3 regions of the Serratia sp. 2723 genome follow, and region 3 is predicted to be linked to each of the others. Evidence: riboswitches for the same ligand, from Rfam matches in the RefSeq annotation. Region 3 holds a riboswitch; each other region holds the start of a gene.
The links. A riboswitch is a leader RNA that binds a small molecule or an ion and turns the genes downstream of it on or off. The one in region 3 is predicted to bind thiamine pyrophosphate.
Positions count from the first base shown of each region.

Region 1: linked by a shared signal. The riboswitch ahead of thiC (phosphomethylpyrimidine synthase ThiC) and the one ahead of thiB (thiamine ABC transporter substrate binding subunit) in region 3 are both predicted to bind thiamine pyrophosphate.
Region 2: linked by a shared signal. The riboswitch ahead of thiM (hydroxyethylthiazole kinase) and the one ahead of thiB (thiamine ABC transporter substrate binding subunit) in region 3 are both predicted to bind thiamine pyrophosphate.

Region 1 covers NZ_JBNDIN010000024.1:23,178-30,113, forward strand. The annotation lists gene ABIE29_RS23015 (thiazole synthase) at 1-461, opposite strand, end outside; gene thiS (sulfur carrier protein ThiS) at 463-663, opposite strand; gene ABIE29_RS23025 (HesA/MoeB/ThiF family protein) at 660-1,409, opposite strand; gene thiE (thiamine phosphate synthase) at 1,399-2,052, opposite strand; gene thiC (phosphomethylpyrimidine synthase ThiC) at 2,045-3,988, opposite strand; TPP riboswitch at 4,106-4,228, opposite strand; gene rsd (sigma D regulator) at 4,342-4,857, opposite strand; gene nudC (NAD(+) diphosphatase) at 4,957-5,724, shown strand; gene hemE (uroporphyrinogen decarboxylase) at 5,762-6,826, shown strand; gene nfi (deoxyribonuclease V) at 6,843-6,936, shown strand, end outside.
Region 2 covers NZ_JBNDIN010000009.1:108,672-115,607, reverse strand. The annotation lists gene gutM (transcriptional regulator GutM) at 123-479, shown strand; gene srlR (glucitol operon DNA-binding transcriptional repressor SrlR) at 564-1,340, shown strand; gene gutQ (arabinose-5-phosphate isomerase GutQ) at 1,333-2,304, shown strand; gene ABIE29_RS15115 (inhibitor of vertebrate lysozyme family protein) at 2,387-2,845, opposite strand; gene thiD (bifunctional hydroxymethylpyrimidine kinase/phosphomethylpyrimidine kinase) at 3,128-3,928, opposite strand; gene thiM (hydroxyethylthiazole kinase) at 3,925-4,719, opposite strand; TPP riboswitch at 4,756-4,847, opposite strand; gene rluF (23S rRNA pseudouridine(2604) synthase RluF) at 4,960-5,727, shown strand; gene ABIE29_RS15095 (phosphoethanolamine transferase) at 6,024-6,936, shown strand, end outside.
Region 3 covers NZ_JBNDIN010000001.1:468,230-475,165, reverse strand. The annotation lists gene ABIE29_RS02255 (amino acid adenylation domain-containing protein) at 1-384, opposite strand, end outside; gene ABIE29_RS02250 (TonB-dependent receptor) at 565-2,742, shown strand; gene sgrT (glucose uptake inhibitor SgrT) at 2,830-3,003, opposite strand; gene sgrR (HTH-type transcriptional regulator SgrR) at 3,096-4,757, shown strand; TPP riboswitch at 4,795-4,913, shown strand; gene thiB (thiamine ABC transporter substrate binding subunit) at 4,970-5,956, shown strand; gene thiP (thiamine/thiamine pyrophosphate ABC transporter permease ThiP) at 5,932-6,936, shown strand, end outside.

The sequences.
Region 1 (6,936 bases), on a different contig from region 3:
GGCGCGCCGAGTGGCATCACGGCGGCACAACCCGCTTCCTCCAGCCGCTTAGATAGCACCGGATCGGCACCGCAGTAAGGCAGTACCACAAAGCCCTGTTTGACCAGGGTTTCCGCCGCCTTGAGCGTTTCGATCGGATCTGGCAGCAGGTATTTCACCTCTGGGTGTATTTCCAGTTTGACCCAGTGAGTCCCTAGCGCTTCGCGCGCCAACCGGGCGGCAAACACCGCCTCATCTGCCGTTTTTGCCCCGGAGGTGTTGGGCAGTAATTTCACGCCCAATCGTTGCAGCGGTGCCAGAATGGCGTCATTCCCGCCGCGCAGGTCGACGCGTTTCATCGCCATAGTGACCAGTTGTGAGCCGGAAGCTTGTAGCGCAGCCAGCATTAACTCGGGCGTGGCGAATTTCCCCGTGCCGGTAAACAGGCGTGAGGTAAAGGTGGTATCGGCGATTTGCAGCATGTCAGCCTCCGGCAATCGCTTGAAACAGCAAGATATCATCACCGTCCTGCACCTGACGGGTGGCCCAGTCGCTGCGTGGAATGATGATCTGATTGATCGCCAAGGCGCAGCCTGGCTGATGGCGTTCCAGCCGTTCGAGCAACGCGCCGATGCTTAACGGCTGCTCCAGCTCCAGCGGTTTATCGTTGAGCGTAATCTTCATGCTGGCTCTCCGCAGTGGAGGCAGGTGCTGGCCTTACTCAGTTGCAGGGTGCTCCAGCTTTGCTGCTTGCCGTCGAACAGGCGCAGCTTACCGCTAAGGGAGGAAGGTATTCCAGCCAGCATTTTTATCGCTTCCAGCGCCTGCAGCGTGCCGATCACGCCGACGACCGGGCCGAGCACGCCTGCGGTGCGGCAGTTACGCTGTGGTTCGGTTTGCTCCGGGTAGAGGCAGGCATAGCAGCCATGGGCATAAGGCGGTTCGATAACCAGTAACTGGCCGCTGAACCCCACCGCGCTGCCGCTGATCAACGGTACGCCAGCCTGGATGCAGGCGGCATTCACCGCATGACGGGTAGTCATGTTGTCGCTGCAATCGAGCACCAAATCGGCCCGGACGACGGCAGCGTTCAGCGTTGCCCCTTGCAGGCGTTGCTCTAACGCGATTGACTCCACCAGCGGGTTCAGTGCCTGCAAATGGTGCTTCGCCAACTGAGCCTTGTTGGTGGCGATATCACCGGTGCGGTACAGAATTTGCCGTTGCAGATTGGTGAGATGTAGTTGGTCATTATCGGCCAACAGCAAGGTACCAACGCCAGCGGCAGCCAGATATAGCGCCGCCGGGGAGCCTAAACCCCCCAATCCGACAATCAGCACGGTAGCTTGTTTCAGTTTTTCCTGCCCCTCGGGGCCAACGTCTTCCAGCAGCAGCTGTCGGCTGTAGCGCAAAAACTCCTGATCATTGAGCATCGCATGACTCCTTGCCTTCAATCAGCTGCAGCAGCGTTGCCGTAGCGGCGCGCCAGTCTGGTGCCTGGGTGATGGCGCTGACCACCGCCACGCTGCCAACGCCGCAGGCCAGCACGGCGGGGACGCGCTCGATGCTGATCCCGCCAATGGCTACTGTTGGATACTGCTGTAATCCGGCGACGTGGCGTTGCAACTCGGCCAGACCTTGCGGCTCAGAGGGCATCTCTTTGGTTTGCGTTGGGAAGATATGCCCCAGTGCGATATAGGAAGGTTTGACGGCGATCGCCCGGGCCAGCTCGGCATCGTCATGGGTGGAAACGCCCAAGCGCAATCCTGCCTGATGGATGGCCGCCAGATCGGTGGTGTCCAAATCCTCCTGCCCCAGGTGGACGCCGTAGGCATCGTGCTTAATCGCCAGCCGCCAATAGTCATTGATAAACAGCCGTGCCTGATAGCGTTTGCCAAGGGCGATGGCGGCGGCAATATCGGCCTCCACCTGCTCGTCTGGCAGATCCTTGATGCGCAGTTGGATCGTGGTAACGCCTGTCTCCAGCAGGCGGGCGATCCATTCCACGCTGTCGACGACCGGGTATAAACCCAGTTTGTGCGGCGTTGCAGGGAAGGGAGAGGTGAGGTTAGTCATTATTTATCTCCTCCTGCAAGTTGGCCGCACTGTGGTACAGCTCGCTGCCGCGTGAGCGGAATTCCGCCGACATTTTTTCCATCCCGCTCAGTTGCACCTCAATCGGTTTGGCGGCTTCCTGTGCGGCGGCATAGTCACGCACTTCCTGGGAGATTTTCATTGAGCAGAACTTCGGCCCACACATGGAGCAGAAGTGGGCGATCTTGCCGGATTCTTGCGGCAGCGTTTCGTCGTGATAGGCGCGGGCGGTTTGTGGATCCAGCGCCAGGTTGAACTGATCTTCCCAACGGAATTCAAAGCGTGCCTTGGACATGGCGTTATCGCGGATCTGCGCACCTGGATGGCCCTTTGCCAAGTCGGCGGCGTGAGCGGCGATCTTGTAGGTGATCAGCCCCTGTTTCACGTCTTCCTTGTTTGGTAGCCCCAGATGCTCCTTCGGCGTCACGTAGCAAAGCATCGCGCAGCCGAACCAGCCGATCATCGCCGCGCCGATCCCGGAGGTGAAATGGTCGTAACCCGGGGCGATATCGGTGGTCAATGGCCCCAGCGTGTAGAACGGCGCTTCATGGCAATGTTCCAGTTCCTCGGTCATGTTGCGGCGGATCATCTGCATTGGCACGTGGCCAGGGCCTTCGATCATCACCTGTACGTCATATTCCCAGGCAATCTTGGTCAGTTCGCCCAGTGTATGCAGCTCAGCGAATTGCGCTTCGTCGTTGGCATCCTGGATCGAACCCGGGCGCAGGCCGTCGCCGAGTGATAGCGAGACATCGTAAGCGGCGCAAATTTCGCAGATCTCGCGGAAGTGCTGATAGAGGAAGTTTTCCTGGTGATGTGACAGGCACCACTTCGCCATGATCGAGCCGCCACGGGAGACAATGCCGGTCAGGCGCTTGGCGGTCATCGGCACATAGCGCAGCAACACCCCGGCGTGAATGGTGAAGTAATCGACGCCTTGCTCGGCCTGTTCCAGCAGGGTATCGCGGAACATTTCCCAGGTCAGGTTCTCCGCTACGCCGTTCACTTTCTCCAGCGCCTGATAGATCGGCACCGTACCAATCGGCACCGGGCTGTTGCGCAGGATCCATTCGCGAGTTTCGTGGATATAGCGGCCCGTGGAGAGATCCATCACGGTGTCTGCGCCCCAGCGGGTTGACCACACCAGCTTCTCGACTTCCTCTTCGATCGAAGAGGTGACCGCTGAGTTGCCGATATTGGCATTCACCTTCACCAGGAAATTACGGCCAATAATCATCGGCTCGGATTCCGGGTGGTTGATGTTGGCGGGGATGATGGCGCGGCCAGCGGCCACTTCCTGGCGCACAAATTCCGGCGTGATGTTTTCCGGCAGATTTGCGCCCCAGCTCTGGCCGGGATGCTGGTGGCGCAGCACTTCGCCACGAATGCGCTCACGGCCCATATTTTCGCGAATGGCGATAAACTCCATCTCTGGGGTGACAATACCGGCGCGGGCGTAATACAGCTGCGTAACGCATTTACCCGGCAGGGCTTTGCGGGGCAGCGGCAGGTGCTCAAAGCGTAGATGGTCTAACCCAACATCGGCCAGTCGTTGTTGGGTGAAGCCAGAACTGACACCGCTTAACGCTTCGGTATCGGCACGTTCGGCGATCCAGCCCGCTCGTACTTTGGCCAAACCACGATGTACGTCGAGCACCGCCTGCGGATCGCCATACGGCCCTGCGGTGTCATACACCGGAATGGCTTCGTTCTGTTCATACTGAGGCTGTTCTTTATTGCCGCCAATCAGCGTTGGGCTGAGCTGGATCTCACGCATCGGTACCTGAATATCGCTGCGCGAACCAGCGAGATAGATCCGCTGTGAGTTGGGGAAGGTAACGCCTTGCAGAGAATCGATAAAATCTTGTGCTTGGTCACGCTGTTGTTTACGGGCACGAGGTTGGTTCACGGTAGACATAGCAAATTCCTATCAGTGTAGTGATGTGTGGAAAATTGCTTGTCTGGAGCTCGGAGGGAGTAATGATGGTAGCCGGTAAGGCAGGCACAGCCCCTGACGGGAGCAACTTGCCGATGGCGATAGATTACTCTTGTTCCCTTCGCGGGTATTAACCCGATCAGGTTCCGCGGATCCCGAATTAACGGTCTCAGCCTGGCCAATTTAATGAAAAATCAGCGCTAGGCACTCCGACAAGAGCCCTCAGTATAAGAGGGTCAAAAAAAACTACAACCCATCCCCTGTCATCTTTCAAGCCGTAGCGTTGTTGGTCGCCTAGCTACGACTTGAAGTCGATAGGGGAATAGAGATCAATATTAGACAGGGTGTGGTAGCGATTCAGTATTGTTGGTGCCAGGTTGGCCCTGCTGCCAGGTTTCTGCCGCCAACTGGATCAACTGATCTTCCAAGGCGAAACGTGATGCCAAGGCTTCGCCGATATCTGACAGCGCCTGATTGAGTTCTTCACACACGTCCTGATCGATATCGACTTCGGTGTAGCGGTCATGGAACGCCATCACCGCTTCGGTGTTAGCCTGTAATTTGGGGTAGAACTTGGTGGCTAGCGCCATTTTGGGGCTGGCTGAGCCTTCCACCTGTTTGATAATTTTGTCATAAATGTGAAAATGTCCGGCAGAGAGGTAATCCACCAGATTATGGCAAAAGTTCTCCAGCGCTTTTTCATTGAGCGGCGTATGCTTTTCTTTGTTGGGTTTAATGCCGACTAAACTGCAATAGGCCACCAGCAGCTGTTTGCGGGCCTGCAACCACTGATCGACTAATTCATTACTGCCACCAACGCGCTGAGTCAGGCTTTCCAATCGGTTGAGCATAGTTGACTCCGTGTGTAGAGATAAAGAAAGTGTAAGTTAATAAAATGTAACAAAGACCATTCCTAGATTGCCAGTGAAGCAGAGGTTGTGCAACAACATATGGAAATTGCATTAACGGGTAACGAAAATGGCTGGTGGATCGTCAGCCATGAAAGCAAAATTTGGTTACCAAACGGTGAATTGCCGTTTGGTTCTGCCACACTATTTTCCTTGCAAGGTCGGCCGGCTCGGCAGATTGGCGAATGGGAGGGGGCACCGGTCTGGCTGGTGCGCCAACCGATGGCTAAAGAGATGGGATCGGTGCGGCAGTTGCTCAGCCTCGATCGCGGTCTGTTCCAACTGGCCGGGCGCGGCGTACAGCTGGCCGACTTTTATCGCTCGCACCGGTTCTGTGGCTACTGCGGCCATGAGATGCACCTTAGCCGTACCGAAAGCGCCTGCCTGTGTGATAACTGCCGCGAACGTTATTATCCGCAGATTGCCCCTTGCGTGATTGTCGCTATCCGCCGCAATGATGAGATCCTGCTGGCACAGCATGTGCGCCATCGTGGGGGCATCCACACCGTGCTGGCGGGGTTTGTAGAAGTGGGGGAAACCCTGGAGCAGGCCGTGGCGCGCGAAGTGATGGAAGAGAGTAATATCGCCATTACCAACCTGCGCTATGTGACTTCGCAACCCTGGCCGTTCCCCCATTCGCTGATGATGGCGTTTATGGCCGAGTATCAGAGCGGCGAACTGCGCCACGATCCGAAAGAGTTGCTCAATGCGGGCTGGTATCGCTATGACCAACTGCCGATGTTGCCACCGCCTGGTACCGTGGCTCGCCGCCTGATCGAGGACACCGTGGCGCTGTGTCGGGCAGAATAATGTACAATGGCGGCAGATAATCAAGGGAGCCCAAGAAATGAATGAGTTGAAGAACGATCGCTACCTGCGTGCGCTGCTGCGCCAGCCGGTGGATCTCACCCCTGTATGGATGATGCGCCAGGCCGGTCGTTATTTGCCAGAGTACAAAGCCACCCGTGCTCAGGCCGGGGATTTCATGTCATTATGCAAAAATGCCGAACTGGCCTGTGAAGTGACATTACAGCCCCTGCGCCGTTATGCGCTGGACGCTGCCATCCTGTTCTCCGACATCCTCACCATTCCCGATGCCATGGGGCTTGGGCTTTACTTCGAAACTGGGGAAGGCCCACGCTTTTCTTCGCCAATCACCTGCCGTGCCGATGTAGAGAAACTGCCAGCGTTCGATCCGGAAGATGAACTGGGCTACGTCATGAACGCGGTGCGCACCATCCGCCGTGAGCTGAAGGGCGAGGTACCCCTGATTGGTTTCTCTGGCAGCCCGTGGACGTTGGCGACCTACATGGTCGAAGGCGGTAGCAGCAAGGCATTCACCAAGCTGAAGAAAATGATGTATGCCGAGCCGCAGACGCTGCATTTGCTGCTGGATAAGCTGGCGGACAGCGTGATCCTTTATCTCAACGCCCAGATCAGGGCCGGAGCGCAGTCCGTAATGGTGTTCGACACCTGGGGCGGCGTGCTGACGGGCCGTGATTATCGCGAATTCTCACTGCACTATATGCATAAAATCGTCGATGGCCTGTTGCGTGAAAACGACGGACGCCGTGTGCCGGTGACGTTGTTCACCAAAGGCGGCGGCCAGTGGCTGGAAGCAATGGCGGCCACCGGTTGCGATGCGCTGGGCCTGGATTGGACCACCGATATTGCCGATGCGCGCCGCCGAGTGGGCGATAAAGTCGCGCTGCAGGGGAATATGGATCCTTCCATGCTGTATGCCGCACCGGAACGTATTGCCCAGGAAGTGGAGACCATTCTGGCCGGTTTTGGCCAGGGCGAAGGTCATGTCTTCAACCTTGGCCACGGTATTCATCAAGACGTGCCACCGGAACATGCCGGGGCCTTTGTTGAAGCGGTGCATGCGCTGTCGGCCAAATACCACCGCTAAACCGCAAGGAGACGCTGTGATTGATACTCAGGCTCTGCGCGTCGAACAGCTAAGGCGCGCCGGGGAAGTCATTCGTCACGATGATTTTCTGCAAGACCCACCGGCGTTTA
Region 2 (6,936 bases), on a different contig from region 3:
AATGGCTAGGTACGAAAGTTAATTCGTAGCACGTACAGTCCCCTCTCCCTGTGGGAGAGGGTTAGGGTGAGGGGACGATCATCGAACTCTCTCCCTTTATTTTCATACAGGAGAACAACCGTATGACCAGCGCATTAATCACTTTCGCCGTTATCGCCTGGCTGATGCAAATCGCCCTGGGTTGGTGGCAGATCCAGCGCTTTAACCGCGCGTTCGATCGCTTATGCCAGTTGGGCACCGTCGGCGTTGGCCGCTCTGGGGGGCGGTTCAAACCCCGCGTGGTATTGGCACTGGCGTTTGACGCCCAACAGCGGGTATGTGGCAGCATGCTGATGCGCGGCCTGACCATCTTCGCCCAACCGAAACAACTCCAGCAGTTACATGGCATGCACCAGCAACAACTCAGCCCAGATGTGATCTTCCCTGAGGATCGGGCATGCCAAACTGCACTATCGTTAGCGATCGCACCGAAATCATGATATTTTCACATTAAAAGACATTACCTTTCATAGTGAACTATCTCACCGAGAGGAATGGTCAACTCTTGTGAACAGGGAATCGCTATGAAACCAAAGCAGCGGCAAGCCGCTATCCTCGAATACTTGCAGCGGCATGGCAAAACGGCAGTGGATGCCTTGGCTGGGCATTTCTCCACGACCGGCACCACCATTCGTAAAGATCTCACCTTGCTGGAAGAAGAAGGCGAGGTGATCCGCACCTATGGCGGTGTGGTGCTCAGCCGCGACGATGGCGATCAGCCCATCGATCGTAAAACCCATATCAACAGCGAAAAGAAACGCCAGATCGCCTATGCCGCCATCAAACTGATCGACGATGGCGATTCGCTGATCTTTGACGCGGGCAGCACGGTATTGCAGATGGTGCCGCATCTGGCACAGTTCAATAACATCACCGTAATGACCAACAGCCTGACTATCGTTAACGCGTTGGTGGAACTGGATAACGATCAAACCATCCTGATGCCCGGCGGCACCTACCGTAAAAAATCCGCCTCCTTTCACGGCAGCCTGGCAGAGTCGGCATTTCAGCAGTTCAGCTTCGATAAGCTGTTTATTGGTGCCGACGGTGTCGACCTCAATGCGGGTGTCACCACCTTTAACGAGGTGCATAATGTCAGCAAGGCGATGTGTGAAGCCGCCAGCCACATTGTGCTGCTGGTAGATTCCTCGAAGTTTGGCCGCAAAAGCCCCAACGTGGTGTGCGAGCTGAGCGTCGTGGATACCCTGATCACCGATAACGGCATCAACCCGGATTACCTGGCTGCGCTACAGGCCAAAGGTATCAATATCATTCTGGTAGGAGACCCCCATGATGAGTAACGCCAATGCCCTGCTCAATTTTGCCCGTGAAACGTTGGAGATTGAGCTGACCGAAGCGCAACGCCTGCTGACACGCCTGGATGACAACTTTGTCCGCGCCTGCGAACTACTGCTCAACTGCCGTGGCAAAGCGGTGATTTCCGGTATTGGCAAATCCGGCCATATCGGCAAGAAGATTGCCGCTTCGCTGGCCAGTACCGGCACCCCGTCGTTTTTCGTCCATCCGGCGGAAGCCTTACATGGCGATTTGGGGATGATCGGTGCCGAGGATGTGGTGATCTTTATCTCCTATTCAGGCCGCGCCAAAGAACTGGATCTGATCCTGCCACTGCTGGCAGAAAGCAAGATCCCGGTGATTGCCATGACCGGTGGCAAAGAGTCGCCATTGGCGCTGGGAGCGGCATGTACGCTGGACATCAGCGTTGAACGTGAAGCCTGCCCGATGGGCCTGGCTCCGACCTCCAGCGGAGTGACTACGCTGATGATGGGGGATGCATTGGCAATGGCCCTGATGCGCCAGCGCGGTTTTAATGCCGAGGATTTTGCTCGCTCCCATCCGGGTGGCAGCCTAGGTGCTCGCCTGTTGAATCGGGTACATCACTTGATGCGTACCGGCGATCGCCTGCCGATGGTGCAAGAAAGCGCTAACGTGATGGAAGCGATGCTGGAGTTGAGCCGTACCGGGTTAGGTTTGGTAGCCGTCTGCGATGCACAGCAAAAGGTGGTGGGTGTCTTTACCGACGGCGACCTGCGCCGCTGGTTGGTGAAAGGCAATAGCCTCAATGATGGCCTCAGCCCGGCGATCACACGCCCCGGCTACCGGTTGCCAGAACAGTGGCGTGCCGGGGAAGCTCTGGAAGCGTTGCACGAACAGCACATCAGCGCCGCTCCGGTGGTGGATATCGATGGCGTGCTGGTAGGAGCAATCAACCTGCACGACCTGCATCAGGCCGGGATCGGCTGATAGTAGCAAACCTCTCACGTAGGGGCGTAGCATGCTACGCCCACTTAACGGCCTTGGCGCGTAGCTTTGCCCCTCAGCAGCGTTATTTCCAGTCTGGATTAGCCTCAAACTGTTTTTTCAGCAACGCTTTCATTTGATCGTCCGGTTTACCCAACCATTGATATTTGGCGTATTTCTTCGGATGATCGATTGCCTGCGGCTTATTGGGCACTTCAACCCGCACGCCCCAAGCCTGGGACTTGTCTGCTTTAAAAGCCACAATCATAAAGTTATTGGCACAGTCATGCGGCTTGCAGATGTTACCAAGCTGGTAACGTTGGCCCTTCCAGGTGACGGTTTCTGCAGGCGTAGAAGTGCCGACCCCTTTGCGCGCCCAACCAGGTAACTGTGCCTGGCCCTTCACCATATTTTTCCAACTGGTTTGGTAGCCCGGCTGCTGGATCAGATCTGAGGCAGTGATAATCTGTTCAGCAAAACTGCCGGTGCTAAATCCAAGCAGGGTCGCCACCAGGGCTCCCTGCAACCTCTTTTTTCCTATCATGGTCTTCTCCCTCGGTAAATCAAAAACGTAGCTCCAAGTAGCTCAGACCACAATTAAACGGGAAAGTTGGTTCAGCGTTTTTCGTCAGACTACCTGCCAATACCCTTTTTTGGTTGCCCCAACCCTGATTAACCGCTTTCCTTCCTAGAAACGGTGGTAAATTTTCTCCCGACATTTCTTCCGACATTTCTTCCGACATTGTGGCAACGTTTCTCAGCTTGTCACCCAATACCTTTGGTTAATGTCGCCACCAGTTTCGCCAGCATAAACTCAATCTCAGGATCACCACCATGCGTGGAAATGGTGTACCGGCCCAATCCCCTGCCCCACCTCCAGGCTATCGGCCTGCTGTAAAGCCAGTTGCAGGTAGTTTTTTGCCGCTGCCACGGTATCGGCCCAGCTCTGGTGGCGCGGGCGCAAGGCTGCCAGTGCCGCAGATAAGGTGCAACCGGTGCCGTGCGTATGCCTGGTCGCTATGCGTGGTGCGCTAAAGCGCTGCTCAAAGCCGGGAGTAAATAACCAATCCGGGCTTTCATCTTCACTGAGGTGGCCGCCCTTCATCAACACCGCCTGGCAGCCCATCGCTAACAATGCCTGGCCCTGCTCACGCATTTGAGATTCGTTTTGTGCCGGAGCACAGGCCAACAAAGCCGCAGCCTCTGGCAGGTTGGGCGTGATAATGGAAACCAATGGCATTAGCTCACGGCGGATGGATTCCACCGCTTCCGGAGCCAGCAGCGGGTCACCGCTTTTCGCCAGCATCACCGTATCCAGCACCACATAAGGCAGCGTGTAATGGTGCAGACGTTCGGCCACCGCCTGCACGATATCGGCATTGGCCAACATACCAATCTTAGCGCTGTCGATACGCACGTCGCTGAGTACCGAATCCAACTGAGCGGCCACAAATGCCGGTTCGATATGATATACCGACTGCACGCCACGGGTATTCTGCGCCACCAGCGCGGTGATCACGCTGGTGCCATAGGCCCCCAACGCGGAGAAGGCTTTCAGATCGGCCTGAATACCGGCCCCGCCGCTAGGATCGGTACCAGCAATGGTTAAAGCGTTAATCCGTTTCATAGCAGATCCTCCATACGCAGCTGGTAGAGAGCATCCAGGAAGGCGGCAGTAAAGCTGCCAGGGCCAGAGCAACTCGCAGTTGCCCTTTCACCACATAGCGCCATCACGCGACAAGCGGTGGCGACGTTATCCAGCCGATCGCCCGGTAAACTGCAAAATGCTGTCACGATAGCCGAAAGCGCGCAACCAGTCCCCACCACGCGCGTCATCAATACATCGCCACCTGTGACGGCCCAGTCTCGTTCACCATCGGTGATATAATCTGTCTCACCGGTGACGGCCACAACCGCCCCGCAATTACGTGCCAATACGCGCGCTGCGGGTAGCGCCACCAGCGAGTCATCCTGGCTATCCACACCACGAGCGCTGGTTTGCAGGCCGCTCAATGCAATGATTTCCGACGCGTTGCCACGGATCGCCGCAGGCCGCAGAGTGAGCAGGTGTTGAGCAAAGGTAGCGCGATATGCCAATCCCCCAACGGCAACCGGATCCAGTAGCCAGGGTTTTTCCGCCCGATTGGCCGAATCGATGGCGGCTAACATCGACTCGGCCCGTGATGCGTGCAGGGTACCGATATTGATCAACAGCGCATCGGCCACACAGCTGAACTGCGCAGCCTCTTCCGGTTCCACCACCATTGCCGGGGAAGCGCCAAGCGCCAGCAGCACGTTGGCCGTCAGCTCTTGCACCACTTCGTTGGTCAGGCAATGGATCAATGGAGGTTGGCATTTAAATTGGTTAAAGCAGGCCGCAGCACGAGTGCCGGGTAACACATCAGGTCGAGTGAACATAATGCTCCCAACCGGCGTTCAAGAAGGCGGGTACCGGCTGAGATACCGTGACTTCCCTACGCTGGTATAATCCAGATCAGGTAATACGGGTAATTTCTCAGCCCCTAAAGGCACCCCGAGTCGACGTTTGCCATTATTGGGGTTGCCGCCAGTGAGGTCAATCACACGATAGCGTCAAAAAATAAAAAGGAGACGTCATGCACCCCAGGTAATGTATAGTTCGCGTTTAACGGGGAAACCATGCTTACTCACACATCTATTCGCCTTAACAAATACATTAGCGACAGCGGCATGTGTTCTCGTCGCAATGCCGACCTACACATCCAACAGGGCAACGTTTTTATCAACGGCAGGCTAGCCTCCGTGGGTGCTCAGGTATTGGGCGGGGATGTGGTGGAAGTTAACGGCCAGCCAATCGAACCGCGTGATGCGGGCGATCTGGTGCTTATCGCACTGAATAAGCCTGTTGGCATCATCACCAGCATGGGAAAGCACGTGCGAAATAACATCGGTGATTTCATTAATCACAGCAGGCGCATCTTTCCCATCGGACGCCTGGATAAAGACTCCCAAGGGCTGATTTTCCTGACCAATGACGGCGAACTGGTCAATAAGATCCTCCGAGCAGGCAATAATCATCAAAAAGAGTACCTGGTAACCGTCAATAAACCGGTGACCGATGAGTTTATTCAGGGCATGAGCGCGGGCGTCCCCATACTGGGTACGGTGACTCAAGAATGCCCAGTGGAGAAAGAAGCCCCGCAGGTGTTTCGCATCACGCTGGTACAAGGACTCAACCGCCAAATCCGCCGCATGTGCAAATATTTTGGTTATGAAGTCACCAAACTTGAGCGCGAACGTATTATGAACATCGCTCTAAAAGGGTTGCCGCTGGGCGAATGGCGGGATTTGACCGATGATGAACGGATCGAGCTATTTAAGCTGGTTGAACACTCCTCGTCAGAGGACATTTCCTCCCCGCTTAGATTACCATTACCACCGACATAAACATCCCCGGAAAAGTGGGGACGTACTGAGCGCGACCGCCCTCACAGAGGGGGCTACAATGCTGTTGAAAGTTCGCATCTTCTCCTTCCGTTCGAAATTGCCATCGACCTCTCAAAACAGTCCGTAATTACCAGTTGATCTTGTTTTCATTCGGCTCTATCTTCTCGCATCCGGGTACATGAAGCGGCTCGCTGGATGCGGTCTATCCCTCCTCTTCCCCTTTCCGTCTACCAAACGGATTAATGACTCTTATCTTGTCAGAGTTACCTCACAGCATTTGAAAAACTTCGGTAAACATGAACTCAACGGTTAAAGATACCCTGGCAGCCCGTAGCGTCGCCCTAAACCCGTGGACAGGCTTTTACTTCCTGCAATCGCTGCTGATCAACTTCGCTCTCGGCTATCCGTTCAGTCTGCTTTATGCCGTGGCGTTCAGCTGTGTGTTACTGCTGCTGTGGCGCCTCAGCCCGCGCCTGCAAAAGAGTGTGATCGGGCTGTGTAGCCTCGTCGCCGCCATGTATTTCCCGTTTGCTCAGGCCTATGGCTCACCCAATTTTAATACCCTGCTGGCGTTACACTCGACCACGGTGGAAGAGTCCAGCGAGATATTGACCATCTTCCCGTGGTACAGCTATCTGGCGTCCGTGTTTATTCTGGCGCTGGGCATTATCGCGCTGCGCCGTAAGCCAGCACCAAAAGGCGCCTGGAATACCCTTCACTGCTTATGTCTCACCATCAGCGTGGTCTGCTTTTTTGTCACGCCAGTACAGAATCTGGCGTATGGTGGCGTGTTTAAATGGACAGATTCTGGTTATCCCGCCTTTCGCTTCGTCAGAGATGTGATCGTCAATAACCAGGAGGTAATTGATGAGCAAGCCCGTATGCAGGCGCTTTCACAACTGAAAGATTCCTGGAACGTGCTGGCGGTAAAACCGAAATATCACACCTACATGGTAGTGATCGGTGAAAGCGTGCGGCGAGATGCCTTAGGCGCGTTTGGTGGACACTGGGACAATACTCCCTTTACCAGCCACGTAAACGGCACGTTGTTGCTTAACTATATTGCGGCCAGCGGATCAACACAGAAATCGCTTGGTATCACCTTAACCCGTGTCATTAACGGCAAGCCGCAGTATCAGGATAACTTCGTCACGCTGGCCAACCGGGCCGGCTTTCAGACCTGGTGGTTCTCAAACCAGGGTCAAATTG
Region 3 (6,936 bases):
GTGCCATCTTGTCAACTCAACCCCCCAGAGACGACCCGAGGTTAAATCAACGGATTGCGATAACATGCGTTCCCGAACCGAAGAACCATGTTCATCCTCTTGCGAGCGATGCTGATGGTGTATTTTCAGTTCAGGGATCACCCCTTCAGACAGTGTCAGGTGGTCGGCATCCATAAATCGCATTCGCAATGCCGGATGTTCCGCAACAGCAGCCATCGCCAGATGCAATTTCTGCTCATCCACCGCCTTTCCGGTAAACGTCAGATAGGCGACACACTCCTTCCCTCCCAACGGTAAATCCGGCTGGCGGCCCACAAAATAAGCTCGTTGGATCCTCGTTGTAGGGAATAGATCCTGGCCTGATACGCAATTGAGCGTTGACACAGATACACCTCCTTTCCATTGAAAACCAGCAACATGTTCCTTATCGCTAATGGTATTGAATAGTTAGCGTGCAAATGATAATAATAATCATTACCAAAAGAAGTCAATCATTAAATACGCGTTATTTAATGTTATTACATAACACATAAGGAACACCTATCCGGAAAGGAGAACGGAAAAATGAGATCTTACTTCTGGCTCGCCATCGGCTGGAGCCTACTCTCAACGGTACAGGCCAGTACCGAGCAACCCACCCAGCAGCCCAAAGAGGATGTAATAACGGTAGACAGTACAATCAATGCACGGTTTATTTCGGAGTCAAATCGAACAATCCCTTTTACCGTCAATCATCAAGACGGACTTATGCTAGAACAGCGCCAAATCAAAGATGGGCAAAGTCTTTTATGGCAAACACCCGGGATGGCGTTGAACAGTGATGGGCAGAACCCTGAGTCATCGATCAAGATCAGGGGAATAGGCTCAATTAACCAAGTCAGCAATGATGATACCTCTGTGGTAACGATGCTAAACGGCGTTCCCATCCCACAAGGAAATATCACCAACCGCCTGCTGGATATTGATCAGGTCGATATCCTGAAAGGGCCGCAGGGAACCCTCTTCGGGCGCAACAGTGAAGCGGGGGTGATCAACATCATGTCGAGCAAACCTACAGACCTATTTACAGGCCACATTGGCAGTGAATGGGGAACCCATGGCTATTCCCTCGGTGAAATGGTAGTTAACACACCGCTTACCGACACGCTCAGTAGCCGCGTGGCATTGCAGTATGATCGAAAAGATGCGGTGCTTAAAAATCAGCAGGATGACGATAAGGTGCTCAGCCACCCGCAGAATCTGACCGGGCGTGCCAGCTTCGGCTGGCAACCCGAGGAGAGTGACAGCCTGCTTTTTACCGCCGATCATCAACGTCTGCGCCACAATGCCGTGGGCATGATATTGTTAGACGGCAGCGATAAAGCCAGCTTGCCCAAAAATTCGATGAATGACTGGAGAAATGACACGACCCTGACGTTTAACTGGCAGCACTACTGGGATCGTCTCCAGCTAACTAACGTCACTGGCTGGGGAAAATATTCTCACTCCTCGTCTGGCCCCATCACCGACTCACGCATTAGCCAGCGTCTGTATGACACAAACTATGATTCCTGGCGGATATCCAGCAACCGGCAGAAGCAGTTTTTCCAGGAGTTACGCCTGGGCTCCACGGAAGATAGCCCCTTTTTCTGGGTATCCGGAATAAACTATATCCACTCAGGGCGTACACATCGGTATAACGGTGCCAGGAATGAGATCCCCGAGTGGGACTACGATCCTTTAAACGCCCAGATCCACCGTCGTTTTAATAACGACAGTTTTGCGCTGTTCGGCGAGACCACCTTTCCTCTCACTGATGCACTGGATCTCACCACTGGATTGCGCCATACCTGGGAAAAAATACGTTATCGCGCCAGATGGAATGCCAACCCTGGCTATGCCAACCCCGGCCCTACAATACAAAACGATAACCAATCCCTGTCTGAAAGTTATTTCACCGGTCGCATGGGTCTCAACTATACGCTGACCGAGGAATGGAATGTTTATGCCACCTATTCCCGAGGCCACAAGTCAGGCGGATTCAGCGATTGGGATACCAGTATTGCCAGCGGCCAGCCTTCAACCCCTTACCGAGAAGCCACGGTTGACAGCTACGAAATCGGTGCCAAAGCGTTGGTTCCCAGCCTTAACCTGGAGATTAATCAGGCGTTTTTCTACAGCCAGACCCGTAACGACCATTACTACACCCTGCTCGATCCCAGCCGAAGTTTTGCCACCGTTATTGAAAACTTTGATACCGAGAGCAAAGGCGCTGAGATGTCCGCAACCTGGCGACCCAACGCTAACCTGATGGTAACACTGGGCATGGACTACACACTCGCGACAATCACTCAACTGCCCCAGAACAGCCAGTCCGGCGGACATGAGGGCAACCGAATCCCGGACGTGCCACGCTGGGGAGCTTCATTCGCCACGGATTATTCACACCGGATGCAGCTCGCAGAATTACCGCTGGTGTTTAATGCCAGTCTGAACTACCGCTATAGCAGCCAGCGTGAAGCCGATGTAGGCAATACCTTTAAATTAGGTGAGACACAACTGGTCAATGCACGTATGGGCTTTAAAAGCACCTATGGAGATATCTACCTGTGGTCAACCAACCTACTGGATAATCGTAGCCCGGTTTATGGGTTTTATTACCCAGCGCTCGCACCAGCAGAGGGAGGCACTGGCAGGGATGCCTATGTGGGAACCCTCAGAGAAGGCCGGGTCGTGGGTATAAGTTATCAATATTACTTCTAGGCATGTCCGACGCATGAAAAATGCCAGTGGGTTACCCCACTGGCTGGTGAAAAGCACCATTACTCAGAAACACTTTTGCGGTGAGCGTCAGATACGCTCACGGTATTGCTTGTCGCTCGGCGCGGCGATGTCCCACTGGGTCAAGTGGGCCAGCATCTCCAGCCGTGCCTGTTCAGGTACCACCTGCAGCCAGTCGGCCTGCTGGCGGCGGATTGCAGTGAAATAACGCTGATAAAACTGTTTGGTTAACAGAACTGTCATCGGTTATCCCTCCGCTGATTCAACTGCCCTCATTATCGGCGTAATATAGGGAAAGATAAATTGACGACTTGATGCCGGAGAGTTCCTCTTTTATGTCCACCTCACGCCTGCAACAACAGTTCATCCGCCTGTGGCAACGCTGTCATGGGCAAACCACCGAAACCACGCTGCAAGAGTTGGCAGAGGTGCTCAGCTGCTCCCGCCGCCATGTTCGCTCGCTACTGGGAGCCATGCAGCACGAGGGCTGGCTGACCTGGCAGGCCGAATCCGGCCGGGGTAAACGTTCGCAGCTCAGCTTTCACTACACCGGATTGGCACTGCAACAACAACGCGCCGAGGAACTGCTGGAACAGGATCGCATCGACCAATTGGTCAAACTGGTGGGCGATAAAAACGTGGTACGCCAAATGCTGCTTTCCCAACTGGGGCGCAGCTTCCGCCAGGGAAAACATATCCTGCGCGTGCTCTACTATCGTCAGCTTTACAACCTGTTGCCCGGTTCGGCACTGCGCCGTTCGGAAACCCACCTGGCAAGACAAATTTTCAACGGCCTGACGCGGGTAAACGAGGAAAATGGGGAACTGGATCCCGATCTTTCGCATCATTGGCAAACGATCACCCCTTTGCACTGGCGTTTTTATCTACGTCCGGCGATCCATTTTCACCATGGCCGTGAGCTGGAAATGGAAGATGTGATCCATTCGCTCAACCGCCTGATCCCACAGCCGCTATTTTCCCATATCGACAGGATCGTCTCACCTACGCCCTATGTCATCGATGTGCATCTGCACACGCCGGACTACTGGCTACCCTGGTTGCTGAGCAGCGTACATGCCATGATCCTGCCACGCGAATGGCAGAGCCTGCCGGACTTTGCTCGCCATCCGATCGGCACCGGTCCCTATCGCGTGATACACAACAACCAAAGCCAGATGAAAATCCATGCCTTTGACGACTACTTTGGCTATCGCGCCCTGATCGATGAGGTCAACATTTGGGTATTACCGGAAATCACCGAAGAGCTGGCGCACTCCGGCGTCCAGTTGCAGGGGGATGATACCGGTAGGAACGAGCTGGAAAGCCGCCTCGAAGAAGGCTGTTATTTTCTATTGTTCGACCAGCGTTCGGCACTGGCGGCCGATCCGGAAATCCGCAGTTGGCTAAGCGAACTGATCAACCCGATCGCACTGCTGAGCCACGCCGGGCCGCTCTACCAGCGTTACTGGGCTCCGGCCTATGGCATCCTCCCGCGCTGGTTGCATAACCGGGTACTGGGGCAGCAACCCAAGCCTGCAGGCTTAACCGAATTGACCCTGACCTTCTACAGCGAACACTCCGAGTTCCACGCAATCAAGCAGGCTATCGCCTCTTTGCTGGCCGAACAGGGCATCACACTCAATGTGCAGATCGTGGATTATGAAGCCTGGCATAAGGGCAAGGCGCAAAGCGATCTGTGGTTAGGCAGCGCCAACTTCACCCTGCCGCTGGAGTTTTCGCTGTTTGCCACGCTGTACGAACTGCCGTTGATACAACATTGTCTGACGGAAGATATCGCCCAGGATGCCGCTCTGTGGCGGGAAAATCGCCTGTCCATGGCCGAGTTTTGTCAGCGCCTGGTCAGCAGCCATCAGTTGCATCCGTTATTCCACCACTGGCTGCAACTGCATGGCCAACGCAGCATGCGTGGGGTACGGATGAATACCCTCGGCTGGTTCGATTTTAAATCTGCCTGGTTTGCGCCACCGGAAGCATAATCGCCTTTCACCCGCGCCACTAAGCCTCTACAATAGCGCCGACTCAACGGGGTGCGGAGAACCCGCCAATTTTTGGCCAACGGTTTTCCGCTGAGAGCACACCCGTCGAACCTGATCCGGTCAATACCGGCGGAGGGATTTGAGCATGGCACGTTAACCTTCGTTAACCCAGTCCTCAGATACCTTTGCCCCTTTATTATTAGGAGTGCAAAGTGGTCAAAAAATACCTGCCCTGTTTATTACTGCTAGCGGCGATGCCCATCCTGGCCAAGCCAACGCTGACGGTTTACACCTACGACTCTTTCGCTGCCGACTGGGGCCCAGGCCCGGCGGTAAAAAAAGCCTTTGAGGCCGAATGTGACTGCGAATTGAAATTCGTGGCGCTGGAAGACGGCGTTTCATTACTCAATCGCCTGAGAATGGAAGGCAAGAACAGCGCCGCCGACGTGGTTTTGGGCCTGGACAACAACCTGTTGCAAGCCGCGCAGCAAACCGAGCTGTTCACCGCCAGCCAAGTCGATACTAGCAAGCTCACCGTTCCCGGTGGCTGGCACAACCAGACCTTCGTTCCCTATGACTATGGCTACTTTGCCTTCGTCTACAACAAAGACAAGCTGAAGAACCCGCCGACCAGCCTGAAAGAGTTGGTGAGCAGCGATCGCCCCCTGAAAATCATCTATCAGGATCCACGCACCAGCACGCCTGGCCTTGGCCTGCTGCTCTGGATGCAGAAAGTGTATGGCAACGAGGCACCGCTTGCCTGGCAACAGTTGGCGAAGAAGACCGTCACCGTGACCAAAGGCTGGAGTGAAGCCTACGGCCTGTTCCTGAAAGGGGAAGGTGACATGGTACTGAGCTACACCACCTCCCCCGCCTACCATCTGATCGAAGAGAAAAAAGACCTGTATGCGGCGGCCAACTTCAGTGAAGGCCACTACCTGCAAATCGAAGTCGCGGGCAAGCTGAAGGCCAGCAAACAGCCAGAACTGGCCGAGCGCTTCATGCAGTTTATGATCTCCCCAGCCTTCCAGAACACCATACCCACCGGCAACTGGATGTACCCGGTGATCAAGACGCAGCTACCCGCCGGTTTCGAACAGATGGCCGTACCGCAAACGGCATTGCAATTCAGCGCCGAGGAAGTGGCACAACAGCGTGGTAACTGGATCCGGGCATGGCAAACCGCCGTCAGCCACTGATCCCCCGCTGGTTATGGCCGGGGCTGATGGCCGCCGGTCTGATCCTGCTTGTCGCGTTGGCGGCTATGGGTTCGCTGTGGCGTCATGCGCCTGAAAACGATTGGCGTAGCCTGTGGCAAGACAGCTACCTGTGGCACGTGGTGCGCTTTACCTTTTGGCAGGCGCTGCTCTCTGCCGTGATCTCGGTGGTGCCGGCTATCTGGCTGGCCCGGGCGCTGTACCGGCGGCGCTTCCCTGGCCGTAACTTGCTGCTGCGCCTGTGCGCCATGACGCTGGTGCTGCCGGTGCTGGTCGCGGTGTTTGGCATGTTGAGCGTCTACGGCAGGCAAGGCTGGCTGGCAACGCTCTGCGGTTGGCTGGGCGTGAACTACAGTTTTTCGCCTTATGGCCTGCAAGGCATTCTGCTGGCACATCTGTTCTTTAATATGCCCCTGGCCACCCGCCTGCTGCTACAGGCGCTGGAGAACATTCCCACCGAACAGCGCCAACTGGCCGCACAGCTGGGGATGAACGGCTGGCAGCAGTTCCGCTTTGTGGAGTGGCCAGCGTTACGCCGCCAGATCCTCCCCAGTGGAGCCTTGGTGTTTATGCTGTGTTTTGCCAGCTTTGCAACCGTATTGTCGTTGGGCGGCGGGCCGCAGGCCACCACCATAGAGCTGGCGATCTATCAGGCCTTGAGTTACGACTACGATCTCAGCCGCGCTGCGCTGCTGGCGCTGATCCAACTGGCTTGCTGCCTGGGGCTGGTGGTGCTCAGCCAACGTTTGAGCCAGACTCTGCCGGTTGGCCATACCCACGCCCAGCGCTGGCGCGACCCGCAAGACAGCCTGGGGCGGCGTATTGCCGATACGCTATTCATTATCGCTGCCCTGCTGTTGCTACTGCCGCCATTGTTGGCGGTGATCATCGACGGTGCCAACCAGACGCTGGTCACCGTGCTGCAACAGCCAATTCTCTGGCAGGCCCTGTTCACCTCGCTG